Regions from separate parts of the Janthinobacterium sp. JF4 genome, predicted to be linked through region 2. Evidence: predicted binding sites of a transcription regulator. Region 2 holds the regulator's gene; the other holds the start of a gene.
The links. The regulator LexA, encoded in region 2, represses DNA repair genes until DNA is damaged. The targets are predictions, from matches to a motif close to ACTGTATNNNNATACAGT.
Positions count from the first base shown of each region.

Region 1: a site for LexA is predicted at 1,864-1,881, ahead of dinB (DNA polymerase IV). Genes of this name have one in related genera too.

Region 1 covers NZ_JCAQAV010000018.1:84,192-98,793, reverse strand. The annotation lists gene AC54AF_RS15425 (S9 family peptidase) at 1-1,758, opposite strand, end outside; gene dinB (DNA polymerase IV) at 1,901-3,082, shown strand; gene AC54AF_RS15415 (recombination-associated protein RdgC) at 3,198-4,094, shown strand; gene AC54AF_RS15410 (TonB-dependent receptor) at 4,228-6,957, opposite strand; gene AC54AF_RS15405 (asparaginase domain-containing protein) at 7,479-7,964, opposite strand; gene AC54AF_RS15400 (L-asparaginase) at 8,142-8,915, shown strand; gene AC54AF_RS15395 (NAD(P)-dependent oxidoreductase) at 8,903-9,916, opposite strand; gene AC54AF_RS15390 (phosphoenolpyruvate carboxykinase (GTP)) at 10,245-12,116, shown strand; gene AC54AF_RS15385 (outer membrane protein assembly factor BamB family protein) at 12,433-14,409, shown strand; gene uvrA (excinuclease ABC subunit UvrA) at 14,509-14,602, opposite strand, start outside.
Region 2 covers NZ_JCAQAV010000032.1:15,364-29,965, forward strand. The annotation lists gene priB (primosomal replication protein N) at 1-80, opposite strand, end outside; gene rpsF (30S ribosomal protein S6) at 101-490, opposite strand; gene lexA (transcriptional repressor LexA) at 766-1,401, shown strand; gene AC54AF_RS20220 (cystathionine gamma-synthase family protein) at 1,468-2,709, opposite strand; gene purF (amidophosphoribosyltransferase) at 2,753-4,276, opposite strand; gene AC54AF_RS20230 (CvpA family protein) at 4,315-4,803, opposite strand; gene AC54AF_RS20235 (SPOR domain-containing protein) at 4,824-5,813, opposite strand; gene folC (bifunctional tetrahydrofolate synthase/dihydrofolate synthase) at 5,838-7,136, opposite strand; gene accD (acetyl-CoA carboxylase, carboxyltransferase subunit beta) at 7,245-8,117, opposite strand; gene trpA (tryptophan synthase subunit alpha) at 8,315-9,112, opposite strand; gene trpB (tryptophan synthase subunit beta) at 9,192-10,442, opposite strand; gene AC54AF_RS20260 (phosphoribosylanthranilate isomerase) at 10,435-11,118, opposite strand; gene truA (tRNA pseudouridine(38-40) synthase TruA) at 11,141-11,971, opposite strand; gene AC54AF_RS20270 (motility hub landmark protein FimV) at 12,231-14,602, opposite strand, start outside.

The DNA of each region.
Region 1 (14,602 bases), on a different contig from region 2:
CAGCTCGGGGCGCATGTTGACGACGGCGCCCATCAGGAGGCCGCCCGCGCTGCCGCCCTGGATGATGAGGCGGTTCGGGCTGGTCCATTTTTCGCGTACCAGGTAGTCGGCGCTGTCGATGAAGTCATTGAAGGTGTTTTTCTTCTTCATCAGCATGCCGTATTCATGCCAGGCTTCGCCCATGTCGGTGCCGCCGCGGATATGCGCTTGGGCATAGATGACGCCACGATCCAGCAGGCTGATGCGGCTGATGGCAAAACTGGCCTCCGTGGAAATGCCATACGAACCGTACGAGTACAGCAGCAGCGGTGCGGAACCGTCGAGCTTGACGCCTTTCTTGTAGACGATCCACAGCGGCACTTGCACGCCATCGCGCGCCGTCACCCACAGGCGCTGCGTGGTGTAGCGGCTGCCGTCAAAGCCGCCGACGATTTCCTGCTGCTTCAGCACCGTGCGCTTGCCATCCTGCATGCTGATGTCAATCACCGTGGGCGGCGTGACGGGCGACTGGTAGGACATGCGAAATTGTGTGGCGGAAAACTCCGGCGTGCCGGCCGCCGTGGCCAGGTAGACGGGGTCGTCGAACTGCACCGTCTTCCAGTTCTTGTGCGCGAAATCAAGGATGCGCGCGCGGTTCAGGGCGCGTGCCTTTTCCATCACCACCAGGTAGCCCTGGAAGACGTCGATGGACTGGATCACGGCATCCTTGTTGTGCGGCACGAGGCTTTTCCAGTGCTTCGGCTGCGGGGCACTCAATGGCGCGCTGACGACGCGGAAATTCTTCGCGTCCTTGTTGGTCAGGATGTACAGCTGGCCGTCGCGGTGCTCGATGCCGTAGCGGTGCCCCTTTTCGCGTTTCAGCACGGACTGAAAACTGCCTTGCGGCTTGCTCGTTGGCAGCAGCAGCACCTCGCTCGTGTCCGTGCTGCGCGCGGTGAGTACAAAGTAGCGCTGGTCGCGCGTGCGGCTCACGCCGATGGCGAACTGTTCCACCGGCTCGTGGTAGACCTGCTGCGGCGTGCCGCCCAGCGGCAGGCGGAACAATCGGTCCGCGCGCTTGGTGGTGGCGTCTTCCTGCGTCAGCATCAGGGTGGCATTGTCCGCCGCCCAGGCCAGGGACGTCACGCGCGGCATGGTATCGCCCAGCAACTTGCCCGTTTTCAAATCCTTGACGTGCAGTTCGTACTGGCGAAAACCCGTCGTGTCGGTGGTGTAGGCCAGCAGCTGTTCATTCGGGCTGATGGCAAACGCGCGCACGGCAAAAAATTTGTGGCCTTCGGCCAATTGATTCTGATCCAGCAGGATTTCCTCAGCCGCCTGGGCATCGTAGGCGCCGTTCTTGCCGACGGGACGGCGGCAGTGAATAGCGTATTGCTTGCCCGCTTCCATGCGCGTGTAATAGTAGAAATTGCCCTGGCGCGCAGGCACGGACAAGTCCACTTCCTGCATGCGTCCCTTGACTTCCGCAGTCACCTTGTCGGCCAGCGGCTGGATCGGGGCCGTGACGGCCGCCGTGTAGGCGTTTTCCGCATTCAGGTAATCGATCACGGCAGGATCGGTTTTCTTCTGCAGCCAGCGGTAGTCGTCCGTGACGACCGTGCCGTGGCGCGTTTCCTGCCAGGCTGTCTTGGCGGCGACAGGCGCGGTGGCGGCTGCATCGGCGGCCAGCGCGGCTGGCGCCAAGGTGGACAGCAGCAGGGCCGGCAGGATGGATGACCAAATGGACCGGCGGCGCGCAGCGTGATGGGTAATGGACAAGGCGACTCCTTTGAATAGTTGTGTCAGGATTGTAATCTTGCTATTGAGAAAAGCAACTGCGGTGCGCGCGTGTTTCAACTTGCATCCATGGGCATTTCCAGCGATACTGTATATAACTACAGTATCTTGCCGCGAGGTGTCCTTGACCACATCTGCCTCCCCACTTCCCGAGTCACCCGCCCGCCGCTGGATAGCCCATCTGGACATGGACGCTTTCTTTGCCTCCGTGGAACTGTTGAAATATCCGCAATTGCGCGGCGAGGCCGTCGTCATCGGCGGCGGGCGCTTGCAGCAGCCCGTGCTACTGGAAGACGGTACGCGGCAGTTTGCGCGCATGCGCGACTACGTGGGACGCGGCGTCGTCACCACGTCGACGTATGCGGCGCGCGCGTTCGGCGTGTTTTCCGCCATGGGCATCATGAAGGCGGCCAAGTTGGCGCCCGACAGCATCCTGCTGCCGGCCGACTTCGAGGCCTACCGTGAATATTCGGCGCGCTTCAAGCAAGCCGTGGCCCAGCTGTGCCCGATCATCCAGAACGTGGGCATTGATGAAATCTATGTCGACCTGAGCGAATACGGCGAGCAGGCGCCGGCCATGGCGGCGCGCCTGAAGGCGGCCGTGTTCGAGGCGACAGGCCTGTCGTGCTCGATCGGCCTGGCGCCGAACAAATTGCTGGCAAAAATCTGTTCCGACCTGGAAAAGCCCGACGGGCTCACCATCTTGTCGCCCGAGGATATCGAAACGCGCGTCTGGCCCTTGCCGGCGAAAAAGATCAATGGCATCGGCCCGAAGGCGACGGCCAAGCTGGAAGCCCTGGGCATAGTCACGATCGGCGAGCTGGCCCGGGCCGACATGGCCATGCTGCGCACGCAGTTCGGCGACCTGTACACGGGCTGGCTGCGCCAGGCGGCGCTGGGCATCGATGATCGCCCCGTGCAGACGAGCCGGGAAACCAAATCCGTCAGCCGCGAAACGACGTTCGAGCGCGATTTGCAGGTGGTGCGCGACCGCGCCACCCTGTCGGAAAAGCTGGAAAGCCTGTGCACGCGCGTGGCGGGCGACCTGGATAAACAGTCGCTGGCGGGGCGCACGGTGGGCATCAAGCTGCGCTTCGAGGATTTCAGCACCGTCACGCGCGACGTCACCTTGCCCAGCGCCACGGCGGACGCCGCCGCCATCCTGCGCGCCAGCCGCGATTGTTTGCGGCGCGTGCCATTCGAAAAGAAAATCCGCCTGCTGGGCGTGCGCATTTCTGCCCTGTGCGACCCGGCCATCGTGATGCGGCAGGTTCCCGCCCAGGCCGAGCTGTTCCCGGCCCTGTAGCACGTTTCCTGTAAGACACATACCGCGCCAGACCGCGCTTTTGACGGCATTTTCATGTCGAAAGTGTAGAATGGCGTTCCCCTGGCACTACTGAAACAAACGGAAGACAAAAACTATGTGGTTCAAGAATCTTCAGATTTACCGCCTGCCCGCACCATGGGCCTATACGCCAGAACAACTGGAAGAGGCCTTGTCCTCGAACAAATTTACGCCGGCGACCAGCATGGATCTGATGCGCCAGGGCTGGGATACGCCACGCCCGAACGGCGGCCTGGTCCACGTGGTCAACAAGCAAATGCTGATCTTGCTGGGCACGGAAAAGAAACTGTTGCCAGCGACCGTCATCAACCAGGTCGCCAAGGCCCGCGCCGCCGAGATGGAAGAAGCGCAAGGCTTTGCGCCGGGTAAAAAAGCCATGAAGGAATTGAAGGAACGCGTGGCCGACGAGTTGCTGCCGCGCGCTTTCAGCATCCGCAGCAACGTCTGGACGTGGATCGACCCCGTCAATGGCTGGCTGGTGGTCGATGCCGCCAGCCCGGCGAAAGCCGATGAAGTCATCAAGCTGCTGTTGAAAGCCGTCGACAAATTGCCGCTGGAAAGCCTGCGCGTGCAGCGCTCGCCCGTGGCGGTGATGACGGAATGGCTGCAGGCCGACGATGCGCCTGCCGGCTTCACGGTCGACATGGATACGGAACTGCGCGCCACGGGCGAGAGCAAGGCCACCGTGCGCTACGTGCGCCACACCCTGGAAGCGGACGACGTGCGCCGCCACATCGCGGCCGGCAAGCAGTGCACGCGCCTGGCCATGACCTGGAACGACAAGATCTCGTTCGTGCTGACGGAGTCCCTGGCCATCAAGAGCGTCAAGCCGCTGGACGTGATCAAGGAAACGGAATCGAGCACGAAGAACGACGACGAGCGTTTCGACGGCGACGTGATGCTGATGACGGGCGAACTGAGCAAGCTGATGGCCGACGTGGTCGAAGCATTGGGCGGCGAAGCAACTGCATAAAAGCAGGTATATCGGTATGGAAAAGGAGCTGCGGCTCCTTTTTTTCGCCTGTGCAATATGTTTCGGCATAAAAAAAGCGCCTTGCACGGTGAAGTGCAAGGCGCTTTCAGACAAGTTAATTCAAAACGTCAAATTAGAACTTGTAGTTGCCGGTGATGTAGAACGAACGCATCATTGGATCGGCGTAGCGTGGGTCGAAACCAACCTGGTGGCCCGACGAAGCGCGCAGCGACAGCGGTGGTGCACGGTCGAACAGGTTCTTGATGCCTGCGCGGATCGTGGTTTGCTTGTCAAAGGCGAAACGTGCTTGCCAGTCGAACGTGGTGTACGACGGTACTTGCAGGCGGAAGTTTTTCTCTTCTTGCTGGGTCGCCAGGTTATACACGGTAGCGGCTGCATCGGTGTAGCCGTTACGGTAGTTGACGGTTACCGTGTTGCTCAGGCGGCCCGTGTCGAGGGTCGTCGTCAGCTTCATCAGGTTGCGGAACGTGACTTCGTTGGTGTCGCCGAAGAAGTTCATGTTGCTGGTGTAGATATTATCGCTACCGGCTTTGGTGTAGTTGGCGTGCAACATGTGCGTACCGCTCAATTGGGCCGTCAGCTTGCCGAAGGAAAACTTGTGGTTGGCCGACAGATCCCAGTCGATACCACGGTATTCCTTCTTGCCGATGTTGACCGACAGTTTCTTGAACGAGTAATAGGTGATGCCGGTCGATGGCTCGGTATAAGTTCCGAAGCTCGACGCATACTTGATCGGATCGGCAAATGCTTGCTCTTCGGAAACTTCCGACACGGCATTGCGCAGTTTCACATCCCACAGGTCGGCGCCGAACGAGAAGGCCGAGCTAGGCTCGACACGGAAGCCCAGGGTGAACTGTTTCGACTTTTCCGATTGCAGATCTGGATTGCCTTGCGACACGGCGTTGTATTGCGTTGCTTCCGCGCGGCACAGTGCGTTGCCTGGGTATGGGCAGTCAAATTTCTTGGCGGTAAAGCCGGCGTTGACCAGTGGCTGAGCAATTTCCAGCATGCTTGGTGCCTTGAAGCCCGTGCCGTACGAACCGCGGATCAGCACGGTCTGTACTGGCTGCCAGCGTGCCGATACCTTGTAGGTATTGGCGCTGTCTTTCTTGCCGACAGTTTTGTGGTTCAGCTTGTCATCGATCGCCTTGACAGCATCGTGACGGCCACCCACGGTCATTTCGAACGACTTGGCCAGCGGCGCCAGCAACTCGACGAACGCGCCGTAGGTGTCGCGGCTCATGTCGTAGGCGGCTTTGGTGTTGAAGTTGTAGATATCGTCACCGGTGGCATTGCTGCCTGGCGATTGCTCATAGGTATAGGTGCGGTAGTCGCCACCGATACCCAGGCTGGCCTTGCCGCCTGGCAAGGAGAACAATTCACGCGAACCGTGCGTGTCGAGGCCGCGCATCGTGGTCGATGCGGTACGCACCGAACCGACGAACTGCGCGCCAGCGATTTGTGCCTGCACGGATGGTTTTTGCGTGGTTGCAAACGGATCGAAATCCGGATTGGCGAGGATGTTCTTGAATTCCTGGCTCTTTTGGTAACCACCCGTGTAGCGCTCGTCGATCGAGTTTTGCGACCAGGTCAGGCCGCTTTCGAAGTTCCACGCGCCCAGTTCGCCTTCCACACCAATGACCATATGTTTGGTTTCGGTAATGGTGTTGCTGGCGCGCAGACCGAAGTCGGTGCTGCGGTAGTTGGCGGTGATCGACTTGACGTCGGCACGTTGCGCTGGCGTCAGGTAGGGCGATACATAGGTGTTGTACAGCGCGCTGCCCTTGGCGATCGAAATCGGGATCGGATTGGCGGCGATACGCGCCGTCAGGTCGTAGCGCGAGTAGGCCAGTTCGGCGAACGCGTTCAGGTTGTCGTTCAGCTTGTACGTAGCTTTGGAGAACAGGCTGTCGCGTTTCGATTGCGGTACGACTTCCACGGTGGAGCCCGTGTCGAAGCCGCAAGCGCGCGCGTTGCTGGTCGTCTTGTAGGAGTCTTCAGGGCACTTGCCATTCATCGCCAGGTAAGGCGTAAAGGCTGTCGATTTAGCACCGCTATTGTAGGCAACAGTGGCGCCTGCTGGCGAAGCCGAGGTGCTGGTGCGGTCCCATACGTAGTTGTTGCCGTTGCGGCTGAATGGCACATACGAGGTAGCGGCGAACTTGCGGTCGGTGGCGCTCAGTTTCGACTGCTCGTCGTGGCGGTACGACAGCAGCACGTTGAAGCGGTCTTCGTCCAGGTCGCCGAAACCGTAGGTGACGCTGGTATTCCAGGCGTTGCCGCCTTTGTCTTCCGGACCGCCATAGGTGGCTTCCAGGGTGGCACCTTGCTGGTTTTTCTTCAGGATGAAGTTCAGTACGCCGGCAATGGCGTCCGAGCCGTACAGGGCCGAAGCGCCGTCGGTCAGGATCTCGACGCGCTCAACGGCGCTCATCGGAATGGCGTTCAGGTTGACCGTGGTGCCGGAGCCTTGTGGCGCGATGCGGCGGCCATTCAGCAGTACCAGGGTGTAGGACTCGCCGATACCGTGCAGCGATGCACTGGTATTGCCGCCCGAATCGGAGCCGGCAGCAACTGCGCCGATGGTGAAGCCTTGCATGGCTGGCAGAGCCTGGATCAGGTCGGCTACCGAAGTGGCGCCCGATTTGGCGATCGCTTCTTGCGACAGGCGCTGTACTGGCAAGGCGCCTTCGACAGCGATACGCTTGATACTCGAACCGGTAATTTCAACTTTTTGAATTGCTTCGTCCGCCATGGATTGGCCAGAGAACAAGACGCTACCTGCCAGTACGGTCAGGGCCAGGCGTACGCTGCGCACGCCAATTTTTTCTTTGAATGCCATTATAACAATTACTCCGTAGTAGTTTTAATAACGACAAGCAGCACACGAGCACGTATCAAGCCATCGGATAGAGGGCTAGCGGTGCTCGTGTACGGTAGGCGGAACCACGTCGGTGGGAGGTGGAAGACTACTTAGCACAATATTGTTATAAATGCACTTATTACTTGTCGAGGCAATCATTATGTCGTCTCAGCAAGAAAAAATGCACCTCAACCGTGTCGGATTTGGCAATAAATTATGGATACAGAAGAATATTTAATTTAATTGTTAAATTACAGTTTTATATTTAACAATATCGCCGTTTTTAAAAAGGATCAATGGCGTTTTTTTACAACATAAAATTATTGTATTGGCAATTCAATGCTTTGCCTACAATAATTCGAGGAAAACCGTTGCTTTGCAGAATTTGTGAAAGGTAAAAAAACGTAAAAAAGCCCGTTGAAAACGGGCTGGTCGAATTGTGACAGCGTGTCAGCCAGAGCGTTTGCTGGTCTGCCTGTCGCGCCCTGTCAGGCGTTGGCTTACAAGGGCTGGAATACGCCGGCGGCGCGGTTCTTTTGCACATTGTCCCAGGCAAAGATCTGGCCATTCATGGCCACGTACACGCCGGCTGGCAAGGTTTGCGCCACGCCACAGGCAAAGCCCAGGTTAAACAGGGCATCGGAGTTGTCGATTTCGTAGGGAATCATGGCGCCCGTCAAAATCACCGTTTGCTGCAGGTTCGCCGCGCCCAGCACTTGCGCCGTTTCGCGCATGGTGTCGGTGCCGTGGATGATGACGATGGCTTTTTCGTGCGCCGCGCGGCACGAGGCCAGCACGCGCTGGCGGTCCGCATCCTGCATGTCGAGCGAATCGAGCAGCGGCAATTGCTCCAGCGCCACGGGCGCCGTCATGCGCGCGCGGGCAATCGCTGCCGGCAAATGACTGTCGGAAAAGCCCAGGGTACCGTTCAATTCGTTGTAGTGTTTGTCGAAAGTGCCGCCGGTGGCGAGTATGCGCAAAGTCATGATGTGGTCACGATGTCAGTGGAGAATGACGCGCATGATAGCGTGGATTGTCGCCGTTGCGTGAATGCGCCGCAGATGGGGCCGTGTGCTTGCCGCCCTGCTACCGCGCCGCATCTGGAAAATTTGGCCATCTGTGAGTACACTGGTTTCTTTGTTTGCCTGCCACCCCGACTCCGTATGAAAGCGCTCGCTCCCGGCACCGTCATTTTTCACCGCCACCGCGGTTACGGGGTGATCACGTCCGTCAATTTGCTGACGGGCTGGATTGCCGCCCGTTTCGGCAGCGAAGCGCGGACCCTGGACCTGAACCTGTCGACCGACGACGTGCAGTTTGCCGATGGCGAAGCGATCCTGTTTCGCCGCGCGCCACCGGACCGCATGCCGCATGCACGCCTGATGGCCATGGTGCGCGAGCTGCACCAGGCTGGCTATCAAAAACTGTATCTGTATTCCTGGCCCAAGCCGTCCGGCCTGCACTGGCGCTGGCATTTGTTTACGGGGCCGCGCGACTGGATGCAGCGGCCCTGGCGCGAAGGCTGGTATGGCTCGGGCGCCGACTACAACGTCAACCCCGTGATGGGCTGGGGCGATACGCCGGGCGCCACCACTGGCGAGCTGATCGATGCCCTGGCACGTTTCGACCCGCAGGGGCTGGCGCAGGCGCTGGGGCGCGACGACGACCATAGCGACTGGTTTGGCCGCGTCTGCGAAGCTTTGTTACCCAATTACATGTACAGCCTGGACATGCCGCGCACGGCAGGCGAGCCCTTGCCCGACATGCCGCCCGTGCCGGTCGTCGCCGTGCGCGCCGGCGTGGCGCCGTACGGCGGACCGGACATTGCCTGGCCGCCCGGCTGGGCTGGGCTGTGGCGCGGTCGGCATGTGCTGCCCGCGCCCGCCATCCGCATCACGGGCGAGCCGGACCTCATCAAGGGGTTTCAGCGCTCCTGAGGGACTTGCCGCGCATGCGCCAGCACCTCGGGATTGAGCAGGCGCGTGCATTGATGCTGCGCAAAATCGACGATGTTTTGCAGGGCGTAGCGGAAATACAGTTCATAGCTGTCACGCTCGACGTAGCCCAGGTGGGGCGTGGCCAGCACGTTCGGCAGCAACAGTAGTGGCGAGCCGGGCGGCAGCGGCTCGTCCGTAAATACGTCCAGCGCGGCGGCGCCCGGACGCCCCTGGGGCAGCGCCGCTTCCAGCGCCCCATCGGCGACCAGCTCGGCGCGGCTGGTATTGACGAACAGGGACGTCGGCTTCATGCGCGCCAGGTCCTCGTTTGTCACCAGGCCCCGTGTGGCGTCGGACAGGCGCAGGTGCAGGGTCAAGACGTCGGCCTGTTCAAAGAAGGCCTCGCGCGACGCTGCCGCCGTATCGCCGGCCGCCACGGCCGCCGCGCGGCTCGCTTCGCTGCCCCACACGAGGATGGTCATGCCGAAGGCGCGGCCATAGCCGGCGATCAATTGACCGATCTTGCCGTAGCCCCAGATCGCCAGGGTGCGCCCTTTCAAGACCGTGCCGAGCGTGTTGCGCGCCGGTTCGATGGATGACGTTTGCCACAGCCCTTCCTGTAAATGTTGCGCGTACGGCACGATCTTGCGCTGCGCCGCCATGATCAGCGCCCACGTCAGTTCGGCCGGCGCCGTGGGCGAGCCGATGCCTTCCGCGATGGCGATGCCCAGCTCGGTGGCGGCCGCCACATCGATGTGGCCGCTGACCTTGCCCGTTTGCGAAAGCAGTTTCAGATTCGGCAGTTTCGACAGCAAGGCGCGGTTGAAACTGCTGCGTTCGCGGATCAGCACCAGCGCGTCGAACGGCGCCAGGCGGATCGCCAGCTGGCCCAGGCCCCGCGCCGTATTGCTGAACACTTTGACCTCGTGGCCATCGAGCAACTGGAAACAATCGAGGCCGCGCACGGCATCCTGGTAATCATCGAGGATGGCAATTTTCATGGTGGATGGCCGATTTTAGTGAGGATTTGGTAGGGAAATAACAGGATACGGGAAATGCTGAATAGCCTACTACATTAGTCAAGCTATTCTCCTACATTTTTGCGAGAATAGCCGGTACGCGGGTGTACAATCGCCGGCACTTTTGAAGCTTCCTGAGTATAGTTATAGCGCAAACTGTTCCTGCAGCCTGGGTGCATGATCCAGGTAAACGACACCAGAGCCCTGCCCGCGTGAACGCACCGCCCGCAGTGAGCCGCAGCCACCTCTCAACGATGCTGCCTGTCTTGCCGGAACGACCAGAATTTCTTTTATTGGTATTGGAGGTAATATGAATCAGCCCGTCATGGGTGGCGTCGCCGCACTCAACGTCCCAGCTTATATTAAACAACAGAAACTGATCAACTGGGTGGCCGACATTGCCGCGCTGACCAAGCCAGACCGCATCTACTGGTGCGATGGTTCGCAAGAAGAGTACGAGCGCCTGTGCGCTGAAATGGTTGCCAGCGGCACCATGAAAAAACTCAATGCCGAAAAGCGCCCGAATTCCTACCTGGCCTGCTCCGACCCGAGTGACGTGGCCCGCGTCGAAGACCGCACGTATATCTGCTCGGCAACAAAAGAAGCGGCCGGCCCGACGAATAACTGGACCGAACCTGGCGAGATGCGCCACACCTTGAACGGCCTGTTCGACGGCTGCATGCGTGGTCGCACCATGTACGTCGTGCCTTTCTCGATGGGCCCGCTGGGCTCGCCGATCGCGCACATCGGCGTGGAACTGTCCGACTCGCCTTATGTCGCCGTCAACATGAAGATCATGACCCGCATGGGGCGTGCCGTGTACGACGTGCTGGGCACGGATGGCGCGTTCGTGCCGTGCGTGCACAGCGTGGGCGCGCCGCTGGCGGCCGGCCAGCAAGACGTGAAATGGCCGTGCAACAGCACCAAGTACATCGTGCATTTCCCGGAAACGCGCGAAATCTGGTCCTTCGGTTCCGGCTACGGCGGCAACGCCTTGCTGGGCAAGAAATGCTTCGCCCTGCGCATCGCCTCGAACATGGGCTACCAGGAAGCGCAAGCATCGGACAACAATCCGGGCTGGCTGGCCGAGCACATGCTGATCCTCGGCGTGGAATCGCCGGAAGGCAAGAAGCATTACGTCGCAGCAGCGTTCCCATCGGCTTGCGGCAAGACCAACTTCGCCATGCTGATCCCGCCGGCAAGTTTTAACGGCTGGAAAGTGACCACCATCGGCGACGATATCGCCTGGATCAAGCCGGGCAAGGATGGCCGCCTGTACGCCATCAACCCGGAAGCGGGCTACTTTGGCGTGGCGCCGGGCACCAACGAAAAAACCAACTACAACTGCATGGCGTCCATGCGCGACAACACGATCTTCACCAACGTGGCGCTGACGGACGACGGCGACGTGTGGTGGGAAGGCTTGAGCAAGGAAGCGCCAAGCCACCTGATCGACTGGCAGGGCAAGGACTGGACGCCAGCGTCCGGCACCAAGGCGGCGCACCCGAACGCACGCTTCACGGTTGCCGCTACGCAAAACCCAGTGATCGACGCCGCCTGGGACGATCCGGCCGGCGTGCCGATCTCGGCCTTCATCTTCGGCGGCCGTCGCTCGACCACCGTGCCGCTGGTGACCGAAGCGCGCAACTGGGTTGAAGGCGTCTACATGGCCGCCACCATGGGTTCGGAAACGACGGCCGCGGCCGTGGGCCAGATGGGTGTCGTGCGCCGCGATCCATTTGCCATGTTGCCGTTTATCGGCTATAACATGAGCGATTACTTCCAGCACTGGCTGGACATGGGCGTCAAGGTGGGCAAAGTCAACCCCGCCGCCCTGCCGAAGATCTACTGCGTCAACTGGTTCCGTACGGACGAAGCAGGCAAGTTCGTCTGGCCTGGCTTTGGCGACAACATGCGCGTGCTCAAATGGATGCTCGAGCGCATCGAAGGCAAGGCGGGCGGCGTGGAAAACCTGTTCGGCACGACGCCGCAGTATGGCGACCTGAACTGGGATGGCTTGCCATTCACGCAAGAACAGTTCGACACCATCACTTCGATCGACAAGGCCGCGTGGGTGGAAGAATTGAAATTGCATACGGAGTTGTTCGAAAAACTCGCGTATCATCTGCCGCAAGAATTGGCAGATAACAAGGCGGCGCTGGAGAAGCGTTTGGCTGAGTAAGATTTAGTAGTGGGGGAGAAACACGCCGGCAAAGACTGGCGTGCGATAAATGACACGCCGGCAATGACTGGGGTGCTATCAAAAAGAGAAACGGCGCGGATTGCATGAGCAATCCGCGCCGTTTTTTATTGGGCCGAGATATTCCATGCAGGGCTCTTTTTAGCGTGGCGTCAAACCATCGCGGCGCAGAAGCATGTTTTAAAAGATAGACAATATTTTTATCAATCTATATTATTTGACAACTTGAAAATTTCTTGATGGAAAATAATGTGGATATGCTGATGTCTGTAAAGAAACTGCTCGCCTCGATTATCCTATGCTGTATCAGCGCCTGTGGCGGCGGGGGCGCAATGTCGCTCCTCCGACCCCGACGCCGCCTGTGGTCACGGTGCCACCGACCGTACCAGTACCCGAAACACCGATTGCGCCAGTAACGCCGGTGACCCCTGCACAGCCAGATCCAGTCGTACCCACCAAGCCTGGTGTGATCTATCCGGCGTTGACGTTTACGCCATCGAAGATGGTGGAAGTCATGCTGCTTGGCGAGAGCAAGGTATCGAAAGTGCAGATTACTTTGAGCAGCCCGGCGACAGAACCGCTTTTTTTCCGCTTCTTCGATCCAACTGGCGTATTGCAGTTGAGTAGTTCCGTTACTCAAGAGAATAATGTGACGTATACCGCCCTGATCAAGATGCCGAGCACGCTGTCGTTTGGTACTTATGAAGGCTATATGGAAATCCAGGTTTGCCGGGATGCGGCCTGCAGCAATCCGATCTCCTATTCAAGGCAGTTGCTGCCTTACTCGGTCAGCGCCTTGCACGTCATACCGGTGGAGTTTGTTAATCCAATTTCCATATCCGAATCTTTTTATGAGGGGCAGGCCGCCACGACCAGCGGCGTGCTTGCGGCACCATCCGGACAGTCTAAAATCAATCTGTACATTACCGCCACCGATCCGAAAGGCGTCTTTATCAAAACGTCCGACTTCCGCTGGAATGGTGACTTCATGTATGAGTTCACGCTGAAAACGGTGCCAGCCCTGGCCAGTGGACGCTATCGCGGTAACATTGAGATACGCGCCTGCCGTGACCTTGAGTGCAGCGCGCGCTATCCGGTGACGACCATGTCGGTGCCATATGACGTTGAAGTCAGGGCGTTGTCTACCTTGACTGCGTTGACGCGCTGGCCGGGTGTGTCCGATTGGCAAGGTGAGCGAGGCAATGCGCAACGCTCCAGTTATGTACCCGTCACGCTCGATGTGTCGAAATTTTCCAGGCGCTGGACCTGGCCCATTCCCGGCGCCAGCTATATGCACCGCACGCCAATGGTGATTTCCGCCAATCATGTTTTCTTGAACGCAGGTGCGATTCTGTATGCGCTGAAGGAATCCGACGGCAGCGTCGCCTGGAGCCGTGATTTCGGCAGAGATCCTTTTTCCAGCACTTCGGCCGATATGCTGTATGTGAGAACTGGCACCGATGACAGCCGGCAAGTACTGTATGGTTTGAATGCGAGCACCGGAACGACGGTGTTCACATCCTACTCATCATTCCCCAAGCGCGACGGCTATACCATACCTCCTTTATGGATGAAGCCGATGGTCAGTGGTGGAAAGCTGTTCCATAGCGTTGCCAGTGGCGATACGAATGGCGTGCAGGCGCTGGAGGCGCTCACGGGAACGCCATTATGGTTTGCGCCCATGACTTCGGCGACGCTACAGGGCAGCAATTTGTTCAGCCTTGACCAAGGCTTGTCCCTGGCCGACGCTGCGACGGGAACACTCCAGAGGACGATGGCCACCCCGGAGATGATGTGGACCTCTACGAGCGCATCTTCGCTGGCGCCGGTCGCCGGTGCACCTGGCTCCATCTTCGGCATGACGCAGCCGGAAAGTGCCAGCAAGACCAGAAAACTGGTCAATTTTAACGTTGAGCAAAACAAGGTGGCGTGGTCCAGCACTGGCACCTATGGCGATAATTTTGCGTATGCGGAAGGCGTGGTGTACGTAGTGGATGATGCGACGTCCATGCTGGAAGCGCGCGCGGAAAGCGACGGCAAATTATTATGGAGCTGGGAAGTGCCGCGGCGCTTAATATCGTTCTCCGGCACGGATCTCCTGGTAACGAAGAACCTGGTTTTTGTTTCGTTCAGCGGGACTACCTATGCGCTGGATGTGAAGACCCACCAGCTTGTATGGACCGAGCCGACCGGTGGGGTATTGTCGATGTCGGCCAATGGCGTTTTATATATCAGCGCGCTTGGAGGCTCGGTGGTGGGATTTAATGTGAAATAAGTCCGCGGCAGCATGCCGAATGCTCGTAGGGCAGCTTGCCCAAACTGAAAATCCCCCGAACAAGATCATTGGCCGGGGGATCGAGCGGGCAGCGCTGTTTTATTGCTTCAGCAGCGGCCCCAGGTACTTGCCCGTCACGCTGGCCGGGTTCAGGGCCACGTCTTCCGGCGTGCCCGTGGCGATGATCTGCCCG
Region 2 (14,602 bases):
TTCACAATCGGCAGCCCTGCCGGGGTATAGCGCAATATTTCGCGCTCGGCAATGATGGCGGTAACTTGTAGCTGGTTCAGCGCACGATCCTGGTCAAGAATTAAGCTGCTGCTGCGGCAGGAGCGGCTGCTGGTGCTTCGGTGCGGTGGCTTTTGGCCGCGTCTTCGCGTTGTACCGATTTCATCATCGGCGAAGGAGCTGTTTCAGCTTTCTTCATTTTAACGGTCAGGTGACGCAACACGGCATCATTGAATTTGAATGCTGTTTCCAACTCGACCAGGGTCTCGTTGTCGCATTCGATGTTCAGGCAGATGTAGTGTGCTTTAGGCAGCTTTTGGATCGAGTAAGCCATTTGACGGCGGCCCCAATCTTCCACGCGGTGAACCGAACCGCCGCGGGTGGTTACGCTGGCTTTGTAGCGTTCGATCATCGCGGGCACTTGCTCGCTTTGGTCCGGATGGACGATAAAGACTATTTCATAATGACGCATGCAAACTCCTTCAGGTCGGATTGATAATCGCCCACCCCGGCGTCAAGACGGGTGTGGGAAGGTCAGCCGAAGATTATAACCGCCTTTTGCAAACGTTTCAATCATTCCTTCCTCAAGCGTCCGAAAAGCGCGTACTCGCCCCTGCTTTCCGCCCGTGGACAAGTATTTCTTGCGAAATTCGCCGAAAACACGGAAATCCCCTTGCATAGTGGGCGATACTGTACAAAAATACAGACTGTTCATATAGACAGCATTTTAGTATGCACCCACCGCTCATGATCAAGCTGACAGCACGACAAGAACAAATCCTGAACCTGATCAAGGACGCGATTGAAAATACGGGCTTTCCTCCCACCCGTGCCGAAATCGCCAATGAACTGGGTTTCAAATCGGCCAATGCGGCCGAAGAGCATTTGCAAGCCCTGGCCCGCAAGGGCGCGATCGAGATTTCGCCCGGCACCTCGCGCGGCATCCGCCTGATCGGCGCGGCCGCCGAAGCGGCGCCGTCGAAAGTGCCGGCAGCGCTGCTGCTGTCGCTGCCGCTGATCGGCCGCGTGGCTGCCGGTTCGCCCATCCTGGCGCAGGAAAACCTGGAAGCGAGCTACAACGTGGACCCGGCCCTGTTCTCGGCCAAACCCGACTTCCTGCTGAAGGTGCGCGGCTGGTCCATGCGCGACGCCGGCATCATGGATGGCGATTTATTGGCCGTGAAAAAGGTCGACAGCGCCAAGAATGGCCAGATCGTCGTCGCCCGCATCGGCGACGAAGTCACCGTCAAGCGCTACAAGAAAACGGGCTCCGTCATCGAACTGCTGCCGGAAAACCCCGACTTCAAGGTCATTACCGTGTCGCCGGAAGACGAGTTTGCATTGGAAGGTCTGGCCGTCGGACTCATGCGCAGCTGGCATTAGACTGCCGCACGTAAAAAGGGCCGCAACAGCATGACTGTCGCGGCCCTTTTTCATTTGCGCGGCTTGTTATACGTCCAGCGCCTGGCGGAAATCCTCGAGCAAATCAACCTCGTCCTCGATGCCGACGGACACCCGGATCAGCGATTCGGCAATGCCCATGCTGGCGCGCCGCTCGGCACCCATCTCGTAGAAAATCGTGTGGGCGACGGGGATGACCAGGGTGCGCGTGTCACCCAGGTTACTGGCTGGAATCGCTAAATTCAGGCGGTTGAGGAAATCGAAGCAGTCGATGCCGTCCTTCAACTCAAAGCTGAACAGGGAACCATAGCTGCGGAACAAATCCGTCGCCAGCGCGTGCTGCGGGTGCGACGCCAAGCCCGGGTAATGCACGGCGGCCACGCGCGGGTCCGCGGCCAGCATGGTGGCCAGCGCCAGGGCGTTCGAGCAGGTGCGGTCCATGCGCAAGGCCATGGTTTCCGCGCCGACGGCGATATGGTGCGCCGCTTCCGGGCCCAGGGAGGCGCCGAAGTCGCGCAAGGCCTTGGCGCGGATTTGCGCGATGCCCCACTGCGCCGGCGCCGCCTTCTTGTAATTGTCGAAAATGTTCGGATACTGGGTCCAGTCGAACACGCCCGTGTCCGTCAAGCTGCCGCCCAGCGCATTGCCGTGACCGCCAATGGATTTCGTCAAGGCATTGACCACCAGGCCCGCGCCCACCGCTTTCGGGCGGAACAGGTATGGCGTCGTCATCGTGTTGTCGACGATGTACAAGATGCCCTTCTCGCGGCACAAGTCGCCGATTTTTTTCAGGTCGGCGATCTGCGTGCGCGGATTGGCGATGGTTTCGACAAACACGATGCGCGTTTGCGGCGTGATGGCGGCCGCCACGTTGGCGACAAGAGTGGCATCGACGAAGGACACGGCGATACCCTGCCCCGTCACCGTTTGCCACAGGCTGTTGGTGTTGCCAAACAAAAAGGCCGACGAGACGACATGATCGCCCGCGCGCAGCAAGGATTGCACTACGGCGCCGATGGCGCCCATGCCGGTGGCGAAGCACAGGGTGGCGACGCCGTCTTCCATCTTGTTGACCTTGTCTTCCAGCGCGGAGACCGTCGGGTTACCCTGGCGGCCATAGCGGAAGCCCGGCTCCTTGCCCTGGAACACGGAGGCGAGCTGGCGCGCATCGGCGTAACCGAAGGCAACAGAAGTATGTACGGGCTTGTGCAGGGAACCGTGTTCGATGCCCTTGCGGCGGTCGTTATGCAGGATGGTGGTGGTAAAGCCGTAGTTTTTATTGGTGGTCATGATCGCGGAGAAAAAAATGCCCGGCATCGGCCGGGCAGCTTACTTATGCTTCTGTCGTTGCCAGGTTCAGGTTCAACTGGGAACGCGGCGTATCTTCGGGCGCTGCCGCCTTCGGATGGTGGCGCGCATATTCCAGGCGGTCCAGGTACTCCTGCGACACGTCGCCCGTCACGTACACGCCATCGAAGCACGATGCCTCGAAGTTCGTCAGGGCCGGGTTGACGTCGGCGATCGCCTGCTTCAGCGCGCCGATATCCTGGTACACGAGGTAGTCGGCCGTGATTTCGCGGCACACTTCTTCCGTCGTGCGGCCGTAGGCGATCAGTTCGTCGCGCGTTGGCATGTCGATGCCATACACGTTCGGGTAGATGACCGGCGGCGCGGCCGAAGCGAAGATGACTTTCGTCGCGCCCGCTTCGCGCGCCATCTGCACGATTTCACGGCTGGTGGTGCCGCGCACGATGGAATCGTCGACCAGCAGCACGACCTTGTCCTTGAATTCGGACGGGATCGCGTTGAGCTTCTGGCGCACGGATTTCTTGCGCGCCGCCTGGCCCGGCATGATGAAGGTACGGCCGATATAGCGGTTCTTGATGAAGCCTTCGCGGTACTCGATGTTCAGCGCCATGGCCAGCTGGATGGCGGCCGGACGCGAGGAATCGGGAATCGGCATGACCACGTCGATATGCACGCCAGGCAACTCGGCGCGGATCTTCTCGGCCAGGTATTCGCCCATTTTCAGGCGCGTCGCGTACACGGAGGCGCCGTCGATAACGGAGTCGGGACGGGCCAAATAGACGAACTCGAACACGCATGGGTTCAGGCTGGCATTGTCGGCGCATTGGGCGCTGTGCAATTTCTTGTCGGCATCGATGAAGACGGCTTCGCCGGGACCGATGTCGCGCACGAAGCGGAAGCCCATACCTTCCAGGGCCACGGATTCGGAGGCGATCAGGTATTCGGGACCTTGCTCCGTTTCATTGATGCCCAGGCACAGCGGGCGGATGCCGTGCGGGTCGCGGAAGGCCAGCAAGCCCACGCCGGCGATTTGCGCGACGGCCGCGTAACCGCCCTTGACGCGGCGGTTCAGCACGGTAACGGCCTTGAAAATCGCTTCCGGATCCAGGTTCAGGCCCGTCGTCGCTTCCTGGATTTCATGCGCCAGCACGTTGAGCAGCACTTCCGAATCGGAATCGGTATTGATGTGGCGGCGGTCGTTCTTGAACATTTCCAGCTTCAACTGTTCCCAGTTGGTCAGGTTGCCATTGTGCGCCAGGGTGATGCCGAACGGCGCATTCACATAAAACGGCTGTGCTTCCTCTTCGCTCGACGAACCAGCCGTCGGGTAGCGGCAATGGCCGATGCCCGTCGTGCCTTGCAGCGAACGCATGTTGCGCGTACGGAAGACGTCACGCACGAGGCCATTGGCCTTGTGCATGGAAAACATACTGCTGTGATTGGTCGCAATCCCTGCCGCGTCCTGACCGCGATGTTGCAGGAGCAACAATGCATCATAGAGCAATTGATTGACAGGTTGATGGGAAACGACGCCGACGATGCCACACATGGTGTGCTCCTAAACTGTGCTACTGATTTTAAAAAAATTCAAAATTTCACATGCTGCGCGTAAGCGGCAGGCAGATAAGGCTTGATGGCGCGCGCGCCCTGCTCCGCGAGCGGGCTGAGCTGCGCGTTTTTCCAGAATGGCTGCTGCGGTATGGACGTCATGCCGCACAAGATGACGGCGGTCAGCACGATCACAAGGCCCCGCGCCACGCCGAACAGGCTGCCCAGGGTGCGGTCGGCCAGGCTCAGGCCCGTCACCTTGACCAGCGCGTCGACCGTCATGGACAGCAATCCCATCAGAATGCGCACGCCGATGAACAGCACCACGAAGGCCAGCAACAAACGGATGGCTTCGCCCGGCACGGCTTCCGGCAGGAATTTCGCCAGGGTGGCGCCATAGGCGTTGGCAATGACGAAAGCCACGATCCAGCTGACCAATGACAGTATTTCCTTGACCAGGCCACGCATCATGCTGATCAGCACGGACGTCACCAAGACGAACAGCACCAGGTAATCGAAGATCGTCACGCGCGTTCAGCCTTGCAACATCACGCCGGCACCAGCGAACCGCCCAGGCCCAGCTTTTGCAGCTTGGCGCGGGTCTTTTCGGCGTCTTCGCGGCTGCCGAACGGTCCCACGCGCACGCGGATGCGCTCGCCCGCCGGGCTGGAGACTTTCTGCGTGTACGACTTGATGCCCGCTTCGCGCAGCTTGTCCTGCAACTCATCGACCTTGTCCTGCGTCGCCAGCGCCGCCACCTGCACCACGAACTTGCCGCTGCCGCCGTCGTGCGCCTTGTCCTGCACCTTCTCTTGCGGCTTGTCCAGTGGCTTGCCTTCCAGGATAGCCAGCGCGCGCGCCGCATCGTCGGCCGATTGCGCCGGCTTGGCAGGCTTGGCCTCAGGCTTGGCTTCCGCTTTTACTTCATGCTTGGGCTCTGGCTTGGATTCGGGCTTGGACTCGTGTTTCGGCTCCGGCTTGGTGTCGTGCTTCGGCTCCACCTTGACAGGTTTCGGTTCAGGCTTGGGCTCGGGTTTCGGTTCCACATAGGTCGGCTTGAGCGGCGCAGGCTGCGCGGCGGCCAGCACGGGTGCCGGCGCAGGCGCAGGCGTGGGCTTGGCTGCAGGCGGCAGCGGCGCGTCGACGATTTCCTCGGACTGGTCCAGGCCATTTGCTGCGGCCTGGGCCGGAACGGCCGGCACGGGCGCCGGTGCTGGCGCGACGGCCTTTTCCTTCGACGGAATGTCGATGGCGATATCGTTGAACGGTGCCTTCGGCTCGGAATCGAGCAGCATCGGCAAGCCGACAGCGACGCCCAGGGCCAGGGCAATGGCCCCGACCAGGCGGCGGCGTGCGCGCTTTTTTTCAGGCAAGACCGGATCCGGCGCTTCCTTGCCGCCACGGCGCGATCCGCCGCCACCGGAGGTGTTGGCTGCGCGCTTGCGGGTCGGCGACTGTGCTTCGCCAGGGACATAAAAGCCGCTGTCTTCGCCAGACGATTCTTGCTTGTTTTTAAACAGTTTCGAGAACAAGCCCATGCGTGATTTTCAGTCGAGTGCGTTTCAGTGAAGTGAGGATTTTCGGGCCTTCATCACGCCGGCAACGGTGAGGAAAGAACCAAAGACCACAATTCTATCATTCTCACCGGCCCGGCTCATTGCATTTGCAAAAGCTTGTGCCGGATCATCGAAAATAGACACAGTATGCTCGCTGCTGTCGGGCTTATCTTCCAGCATGATCTGCACCTTGGCGGCCAGCTCGGACTTTGTCGCCGCGCGCGGCGACGGCAGGCCAGTCAGGCACCAGTGGTCGACGTGCTCGCTCATCGCGGCCAATACGCCATCGATATCCTTGTCCAGCATGGAGCCGAACACGGCATACGTGTACGGGTGGAAACCCATATTGCCCAGGTTCTGGTTCAGCGCCGAGGCCGCGTGCGGATTGTGCGCCACGTCGAGGATCACGCTGGGGCGGCCGGGCAAGACCTGGAAGCGGCCCGGCAATTCCACCGTCACGAGGCCCGTGCGCACTTCCTGCGCGCCCACGGGCAGCTTCAATTTCAGCACTTCCAGCGCGGCCAGCACGGCCGTCGCATTCAGGATCTGGTTGGCGCCGCGCAAGCTTGGATACGCGAGCGAATTGCGGCGCTGCTCGCGTCCGCCGTAGTTCCACTGCTGCTTGTCGCCCGAATAGTTGAAATCGCGGCCCATCAGCCACAGGTCGGCGCCGATGGCGGTCGCATGGTCGATCAGCGACTGCGGCGGCACGGGGTCGCTGCAGATGGCCGCCTTGCCTGGACGGAAGATACCGGCCTTCTCGAAGCCGATCGCTTCGCGCGTGTCGCCCAGGTAATCCGTGTGATCGATGTCGACGCTGGTGACGATGGCCACGTCGGCGTCGATCACGTTGACGGCGTCCAGGCGCCCGCCCAGGCCCACCTCCAGGATGGCCACGTCCAGCTTGGCCTGCGACAGCAAATGCACAATTGCCAGGGTGGTGAATTCGAAATACGTCAGCGGCGTATCGCCGCGCACGGCTTCGACAGCCTGGAAGCTGGCGACGAGCTGCTCGTCGCTGGCCATCTCGCCCAGCACGCGGGCGCGCTCATTGAAATCGAGAAAGTGCGGCTTGATGTACAGCCCCACTTTGTAGCCGGCACGCAACAGCACGGATTCCAGCATGGCGCAGGTGGACCCTTTGCCATTCGTGCCCGCCACCATGATCACGGGGCAAGTAAACGCCAGCTGCATGCGCGCCTTGACGGCTTGCACGCGGTCCAGGCCCATGTTGATCTGGGTTTCCGAATGGCGGGTTTCCAGCAGGGCGAGCCAGTCTGGCAATGACGTAGGGAGGTTTTGCATGGGAGACTTCTTGAAGGATGCGATGCGCAAGGCGCAGAAGAGATATAACGCGGCAGGACGATGTAGGTCGGGTTAGGCCAAAGGCCGTAACCCGACGCCAGCGGCAAATTAAGCCAGCACTTCCACAGCCTGATTCTGCAACAAAGCCAGCAGGCGCGCGATTTCTTCGCGCATCTTGCGACGGTCGACGATCATGTCGACGGCGCCCTTGGTGACGAGGAACTCGGCGCGCTGGAAACCTTCCGGCAGTTTTTCGCGCACGGTGTTTTCAATCACGCGCGGGCCGGCAAAGCCGATCAGCGCTTTCGGCTCGGCGATGACGACGTCGCCCATGAAGGCGAACGAGGCGGACACGCCGCCCATGGTCGGGTCGGTCAGCACGCTGATGAAGGGCAATTTCTTTTCCGACAGCTTGGTCAGCATGGCCGTGGTTTTCGCCATTTGCATCAGGGACAGCAAGCCTTCCTGCATGCGCGCGCCACCGGTGGCGGTGATGCAAATGAACGGCACTTTCTGTTCCAGCGCGATCTGCGCGCCGCGCACGAAGCGCTCGCCCACGACGGAACCCATGGAACCGCCCATGAATTCGAATTCGAAGCACGCCACGACCACCGGCAGGCTCATGATGGCGCCGCCCATGACGACCATCGCATCCGTCTCGCCCGTCGCTTCCATGGCGGACTTCAGGCGGTCAGGGTATTTCTTGCTATCCTTGAATTTCAAGGTGTCGACGGGCAGGATTTCCTGGCCGATTTCATAGCGCCCCCCCGCGTCGAGCAGGCTGTCGAGGCGTTCACGCGCGCGGATGCGCATGTGGTGATCGCATTTCGGGCACACGTGCAGATTCGATTCCAGGTCCGTACGGTACAGCACGGCTTCGCACGACGGGCACTTGACCCACAGGCCTTCCGGCATGGTCTTGCGCGCGGCGGCATCAGAACGCTGGATGCGCGGTGGCAGCAGTTTTTCCAACCAACTCATATTTTCTCCTTGGGCCCTTGTAGGGGTAGCGTCGGTGGACGCCCCCGGCAGACGGTAAACGGCGACGCCCCGCAGGGCGCCACCAAAAATTTTATCTATTGCACAATAACAGGCAAATCAGTGGCCGAAGTGTAGCCGTTTATCGCCGGGCTGTCGAACTTTGCCGCCACCTGAGCTTGCGTAAACAACAAGCTTGCTCAGGCGTCCAGTGCGGCGCGGATGCCTGCCGTAAAGCTGCGTACGGCGTCGACGGCACCGCCTTCCGGGGCATTTTCGATCTCCTGGATGATGCGGCTGCCGATCACGACGGCATCAGCCACCTTGGCAACAGCCTTGGCCGTGGCGCCATCGCGGATGCCGAAGCCCACGCCGATAGGTAATTTTACATGCTGGCGGATGGCCGCGAGACGTTCCGCCACCTGTTGCGTATCAATGTTGCCCGCACCCGTGACGCCTTTCAGCGACACATAATAGCTGAAGCCGCCGCCAACCTTGGCCACTTGCGCGATGCGCTCTTCGGTCGAGGTGGGCGCCAGCAGGAAGATCAGGTCGAGTCCCGCTTCGCGCATGGCGGCACCGAACTCCTCGCACTCTTCCGGCGGGTAATCGACGACGATGGCGCCATCGGCGCCAGCCGCTTGCGCCGCTGCAATGAAGGCGGCGTTGCCGATGCGCTCGATAGGATTCGCATAACCCATCAGCACCACGGGCGTCGTCTGGTTCGTCTCGCGGAACTGGCGCACATAGCCGAACACATCGTGGATGCCGACATTGAATTTCAAGGCCCGTTCGCAGGCGCGCTGGATGACGGGGCCTTCGGCCATGGGGTCGGAAAACGGCACGCCCAGTTCCAGTATGTCGGCGCCGCCCTCGACGAGCGCATGCATCAGGGGCACGGTGGCGTCAGGGCCGGGATCGCCGGCGGTGATGAAAGTGACCAGGCCGGTCTTGTTGTTCGATTTGAGATTGGCAAAGGTGGTGGCGATACGGGACATGGGGAGCTTTCTTTATATCTGTGAGGAATGTCGGGTTACGCGCTCGCGCTAACCCGACCTACTTGGGCTTGTCAGTTGCTTAACTGAAATTCAATCCCATGCGCTCCGCCACGGTATGCATGTCCTTGTCGCCACGGCCCGACAGGTTGGCCAGCACGATCTGGTCTTTCGGCAAGGTGGCCGCCAGCTTGGCCGCGTAGGCCAATGCGTGCGACGATTCCAGGGCCGGGATGATGCCTTCGATATGGCAGCAGTCGTGGAAAGCCTGCAATGCCTCGTCATCCGTGATCGACACGTATTGCGCGCGGCCCGAATCTTTCAGCCACGCGTGTTCCGGGCCCACGCCCGGATAGTCGAGGCCGGCCGAGACGGAGTGCGTCTCGATGATCTGGCCATTTTCATCCTGCAGCAGATAGGTGCGGTTGCCGTGCAGCACGCCAGGAAAACCGGCCGTCAGCGAGGCCGAGTGCTTGCCCGTGTCCAATCCTTCGCCGGCCGCTTCCACGCCGATCAGTTTCACGTCCTTCTGGTCGATGTATGGGTAAAAGATACCCATGGCGTTCGAGCCACCGCCGATGCAGGCCAGCACGTAGTCGGGCTGGCGACCCGTCATTTCCGGCATCTGCACCAGGCATTCCTCGCCGATCACGGACTGGAAGTCGCGCACCATCATCGGATACGGATGGGGGCCGGCCACGGTGCCGATAATGTAAAAGGTGTTTTCGATATTCGTGACCCAGTCGCGCATGGCTTCGTTCAGCGCATCCTTGAGGGTCTTGGAGCCGGATTCGACGGGCACGACGGTGGCGCCCAGCAATTTCATGCGGTACACGTTCTGCGCCTGGCGCTTGACATCTTCGCTGCCCATGTAGACCACGCATTCGAGGCCGAAGCGAGCGCAGATGGTGGCCGTGGCCACGCCATGCTGGCCAGCGCCCGTCTCGGCGATGATACGCGGCTTGCCCATGCGCTTGGCCAGCAAGGCCTGGCCAATCACGTTATTGATCTTGTGCGCGCCCGTGTGGTTCAAGTCTTCGCGCTTGAAATAGATTTGCGCGCCGCCCGCCATCTCGGACCAGCGCTTGGCGTGGTAAATGGGCGACGGACGGCCAACGAAGTGCTTGAGCTCGTAGCGGAATTCTTCGAGGAATTCCGGGTCGACGCTGTAGCGGGCGTAAGCATCTTTCAGTTCGGCCAGCGCATGCGTGAGCGTTTCGGCAACAAATGCGCCGCCGTACGGGCCGAAGTGGCCGCGCGGGTCAGGAAATGGGTAATCGGTGGCGTGGAACAATGCGGCGGCGGCGCCGGGCATGGTGGTGTGGTCATTCATGGTTGTTTCCTCTGGCAATGATGGCATCGGCATCCTGCACCGCGGCAATAAACGCGCGGACTCGGGATGCGTCCTTGATGCCCTTGGACGCTTCGACACCACTGCTGATGTCGACGGCGTAAGGGCGCACGCGCACCACTGCGTCAGTCGCGTTTTGTACGCTCAAGCCACCACTTAAAACGACCCGAGGCGCGAGTTCTTTTGGAATGAGGGACCAATCAAATACCTTTCCTGCACCGCCGTAGGCATCCACATAGGTGTCCAGCAAGAGGCTGGAGAACAAGGGACAGGCGGCGCGATAGCGCTGTTCGTATTCTAGCAAATCTTCAAAGGAGGTGTCGGGTTTGACGCGGAACACTTGCGTAAACGGCGTCTGCACGGCTGCGGCGAGCGCCGCGCTGTGCTCGGGCGTCTCGTCGCCATGAAATTGCAGCAGGGACAAAGGCGCCACGGCCTTCGTCGCCCGCACTTCTTCCACCGTGGCGTTGACGAACAGGCCCACCGTCGTCACGTAGGGCGGCATGGCCGCGATCAGGCTGGCCGCCTGCTCGGGCGTCACATAGCGGGGGCTTTTCGGATAAAACACGAAACCGATGGCGTCGGCGCCGGCCGCCACGACGGCGGCAACGTCTTCGGCGCGGGTCAGGCCGCAGATCTTGATGCGTGTGCGAGGCATGGCTATCCTTTATTGATGCAGATCAAAACCAGGGCAAGGCGCTGCTGCTGTCTTGCGGCAAGGCCCATTTCGGATCGTAATCGATCTGCGCCAGGTACAGGCCATCCGGCATGAACGTGGGCGCAGCCGCGTGGCGGTCTTTACTTTCAAGCAAGTGCCCGAGCCAGTCCGGTTTTTCCCGCCCCGTGCCGATGTAGACGAGCGAACCGACCAGGTTGCGCACCATGTGGTGCAGAAAGGCATTGGCCGTAATCGTAAAAATCACACAATCGCCGCGCCGCTCGATGCGGATGTCGTGCATCAGCTTGACCGGCGACTTGGCCTGGCATTGCGCGGCGCGGAAGGCCGTGAAATCGTGCCAGCCCAAGAGCGGCTGCACGGCTTGCCGCATCAGTTCCACGTCCAGCGGACGGAAAAAGAAGCCGGCGCGGCCTTCCACCAGCGGCGAACGGGTAGCGTTGTTGTACAACACATAATGATAGGTACGCGCGCGGGCGCTGAAACGGGCGTGGAAAAAGTCATTGACCGTCGGATCGCCTTCGAGTTCCCTGGCCCAGCGCACGGCGATGGATTTCGGCAGGAAGGCGTTGACGCCGCGGACCCACGAGTGCACGTCGCGGTTCAGCTCCGTATCGAAGTGCACGACTTGCTCGAGCGCATGCACGCCCGTATCCGTGCGGCCGGCGCAGGTGGTGGCCAGGCGCACGCGGGCAAACTGCTCCAGCGCGTTTTCCAGCTGGTCCTGCACCGTTTGCCCATCTTCCTGCTTCTGGTATCCGTGCCAGGCCGTGCCGTCGTACTGCAGGCCGAGGACGATACGCTTGAATGGCGTTGCTGTCGTAATATTTTGCATCGAAGCATTATACCGGCGCGCAAGCGGCCCTGCCCTCCGACCACACAAGCGCCTGAGACGGCGTTCAGGGCAAGGCGCGCGGTCGAAGACAGTACGAATAGTACGGCGAGACTGTGCAACGCAGCCATGGACGTCGTATCAGGTGCTTGAAAGCGAGCGAGACGGCGTTCAGGGCCAGGCGCGCGGTCGAAGACAGTACGAATAGTACAAGGTGAACGCCATGACCGTGCAACGCAGCCATGGACGTCGTATCAGGTGCTTAGCTCAGCAAAGCTCTCATGGTATTAGCCTTGGCAACCTGCTCTTCGCTACCGCCCTTGATGACCTCATCGATCAACTCGCGCGCGCCTTCCTTGTCACCGATTTCCTGGTAAGCGATCGCCAGGTCCAGCTTGGTATCCATTTCCATGTGGATGGCCGACAGCGGGTCGTCGACGCCCACGCTGGCCGTCTTGCCATCGTTGAGGTCCAAGTCGATGCCGGACAGGTCGAATTCCTGTGCGGGCGGTATGGCTTCCGGCAAGGTGGCCGGGGTTTGCGCGTCGTCGAACAGGCTGTCGATGGAAGGCTCGGCCGCCGCGACGGGCGCGGCAGCGGGCGCCACGGGTTCGTCGAGGTCGAAATGGGCCAGGTCGACATCCTTCAACGGATCAGGCAACGGCGTCAAGCCGGCGCCCACGCCATTCACGGGACCGGCTGGCGGCTCCAGGTCGAGGCCGAAATCCATGCTGGCGTCATACTGCGCCTCCTGCGCGGCGGAGACGGGCTTGCTGTCCGGTCCCGGCATGACGATCGGGTCGCTGGTGGAGACGGGCTCGAAATCGAGGCTGTCGAGGTCAAAATCGAGGGGGGTGCGCGCATCGCGGGCCGGCAAGGAGGACACCGGCTCGGCCGGCGCCAGGTCGGCCAGCGGCGCGGGCGCAGGAGCAGACAGATCGTCAGGCAAGTCCATGCTCTGGCCATGCAAGTCGTCGCCGGCAGCCTTGCTCAGGCTGACAACGGCATCGTCTTCCGTATCGCCATACAGCGGATTGGTGGGATCGAGCGCCAGGCCCAGCGCGGCCGCCTGCGGCCACTCTTCGCCCTGGCCGCGCGTCAGGCTGTAGAGCTCGCTGGCCTGGTCTTCAAACGCGCGCGCGTCGTTGCGGGCCGAATAGATTTCCAGCAACTTCAGGCGGGCCGCGTGGCGCTCCGGGTGGATGCGCAAGGCTTCCTTGAGGATATCTTCCGCCTGGCCATCGCGGCCGTAGGCGATATACACGTCCGCTTCGGCGACCGGGTCCGTTTCATTCGCATCGAGCATGCTGGCGCCCGCCGCCGCGGCCACGCCGGCAGCGGCGGCGCCCGTACCGAACAAGTGGTTGCTCGCTTCGGATTGCTGGTCTTCAGGCGCCAGGCCGGCCGGCGGCGCCACGGGCGGCTCCGGTTCGAATACGGGAGCCACGCTCTCAGGCGCGGGCGGCGCGTCCTTGCGGCGGCGCGCGATCACCAGCGCTGCCACGGCAGCCAGCAATGCGGCCAGGCCGATGCCGATGGCGCCCAGGTGGTCATTGATCTTGTCCGTGATGGTCGGTTCCAGCGGCGATGGCTTTTTCACCAGCGGCACCGGTTTCGCCTTCGGTACAGGCGGCAGGGCTTCGGCCGGCGCGCTGGCGATGGCCGGTGCACTTGCTGATACACTGGCTGCGGTCTCGGCTGGCTTTGCCGGGGCAGGCGCGCTCTTGTCGGCCATGGCCTTGCTCTTGACCGCCATCAACTTTTCCAGGTCGCTGACGTTCTTTTCCAGCTCTTTGACGCGCGCGGCCGCTTCATCGACCTGTTTCGCCTTGGCGATCTTGTCTTCCTCGCTGGCGACGGCGCTCTTGCCGGCCGCCTTGGCCGCCGGCTCCGCTTTCGACAGTTTCAGCTTGTCTTGCGATTCGCCTACCGCCGTCGGCTTTTCCTGCACCTTCGTGGCGCCGATCTTGCCGGCCGTGCTTTGCGCCGCTTGCGCCGCCTTGGCCGGCTTGCTTTGCGACACCTGGCCCGCCAGCCTGTTACGGTAGGCCTCGAAATCGATGGCGTGCGCCGTCACCACGCCCTTCGCTTCAGCCGCATCGGTGGCGCGCATGGTGTCCGCGCCCGGCACGGCCAGGATGCGCCCGGCCTGCATGCGGTTCATGTTCTCGCCCATGAAGGCGTCGGGATTGGCGCGGTACAGCGCGACGAGCATCATGTCGAGCGAGACGCCCGACGGTTTCAGTTCGCTGGCGATGCGGCTCAGAGTGTCCCCCGCCTTGACCTTGTATTCGCCTGCCGCCTTTTTCGGCGCCAGCGTCGCAGTACCGGCAGCGGCAGCCGGCTTGGCCTTGCCTGGCTCCACTGGCGCCGTCACTTGCGCGCCGCGCGTCTGGCGCGCTTCGGGCGTGTCGAGCACGAACGCATATTCGCGCACCTGGCGACCGCTCTTGCTGCTCAGCTCCAGCAGCAAATCGACCATCGGTTCGGCCACCGGCTGCGCCGAGCTGATGCGGATAAAGGGCTTGCCGTCGCGGTTTTCCACGGCAAACGTCAGCGCGTTCAAGGCGGGATTGAATTCCACGTTGGCCTGGCGATACGCGTCCGGTGGCGCCAGCTTGGCCAGCAGGCTGG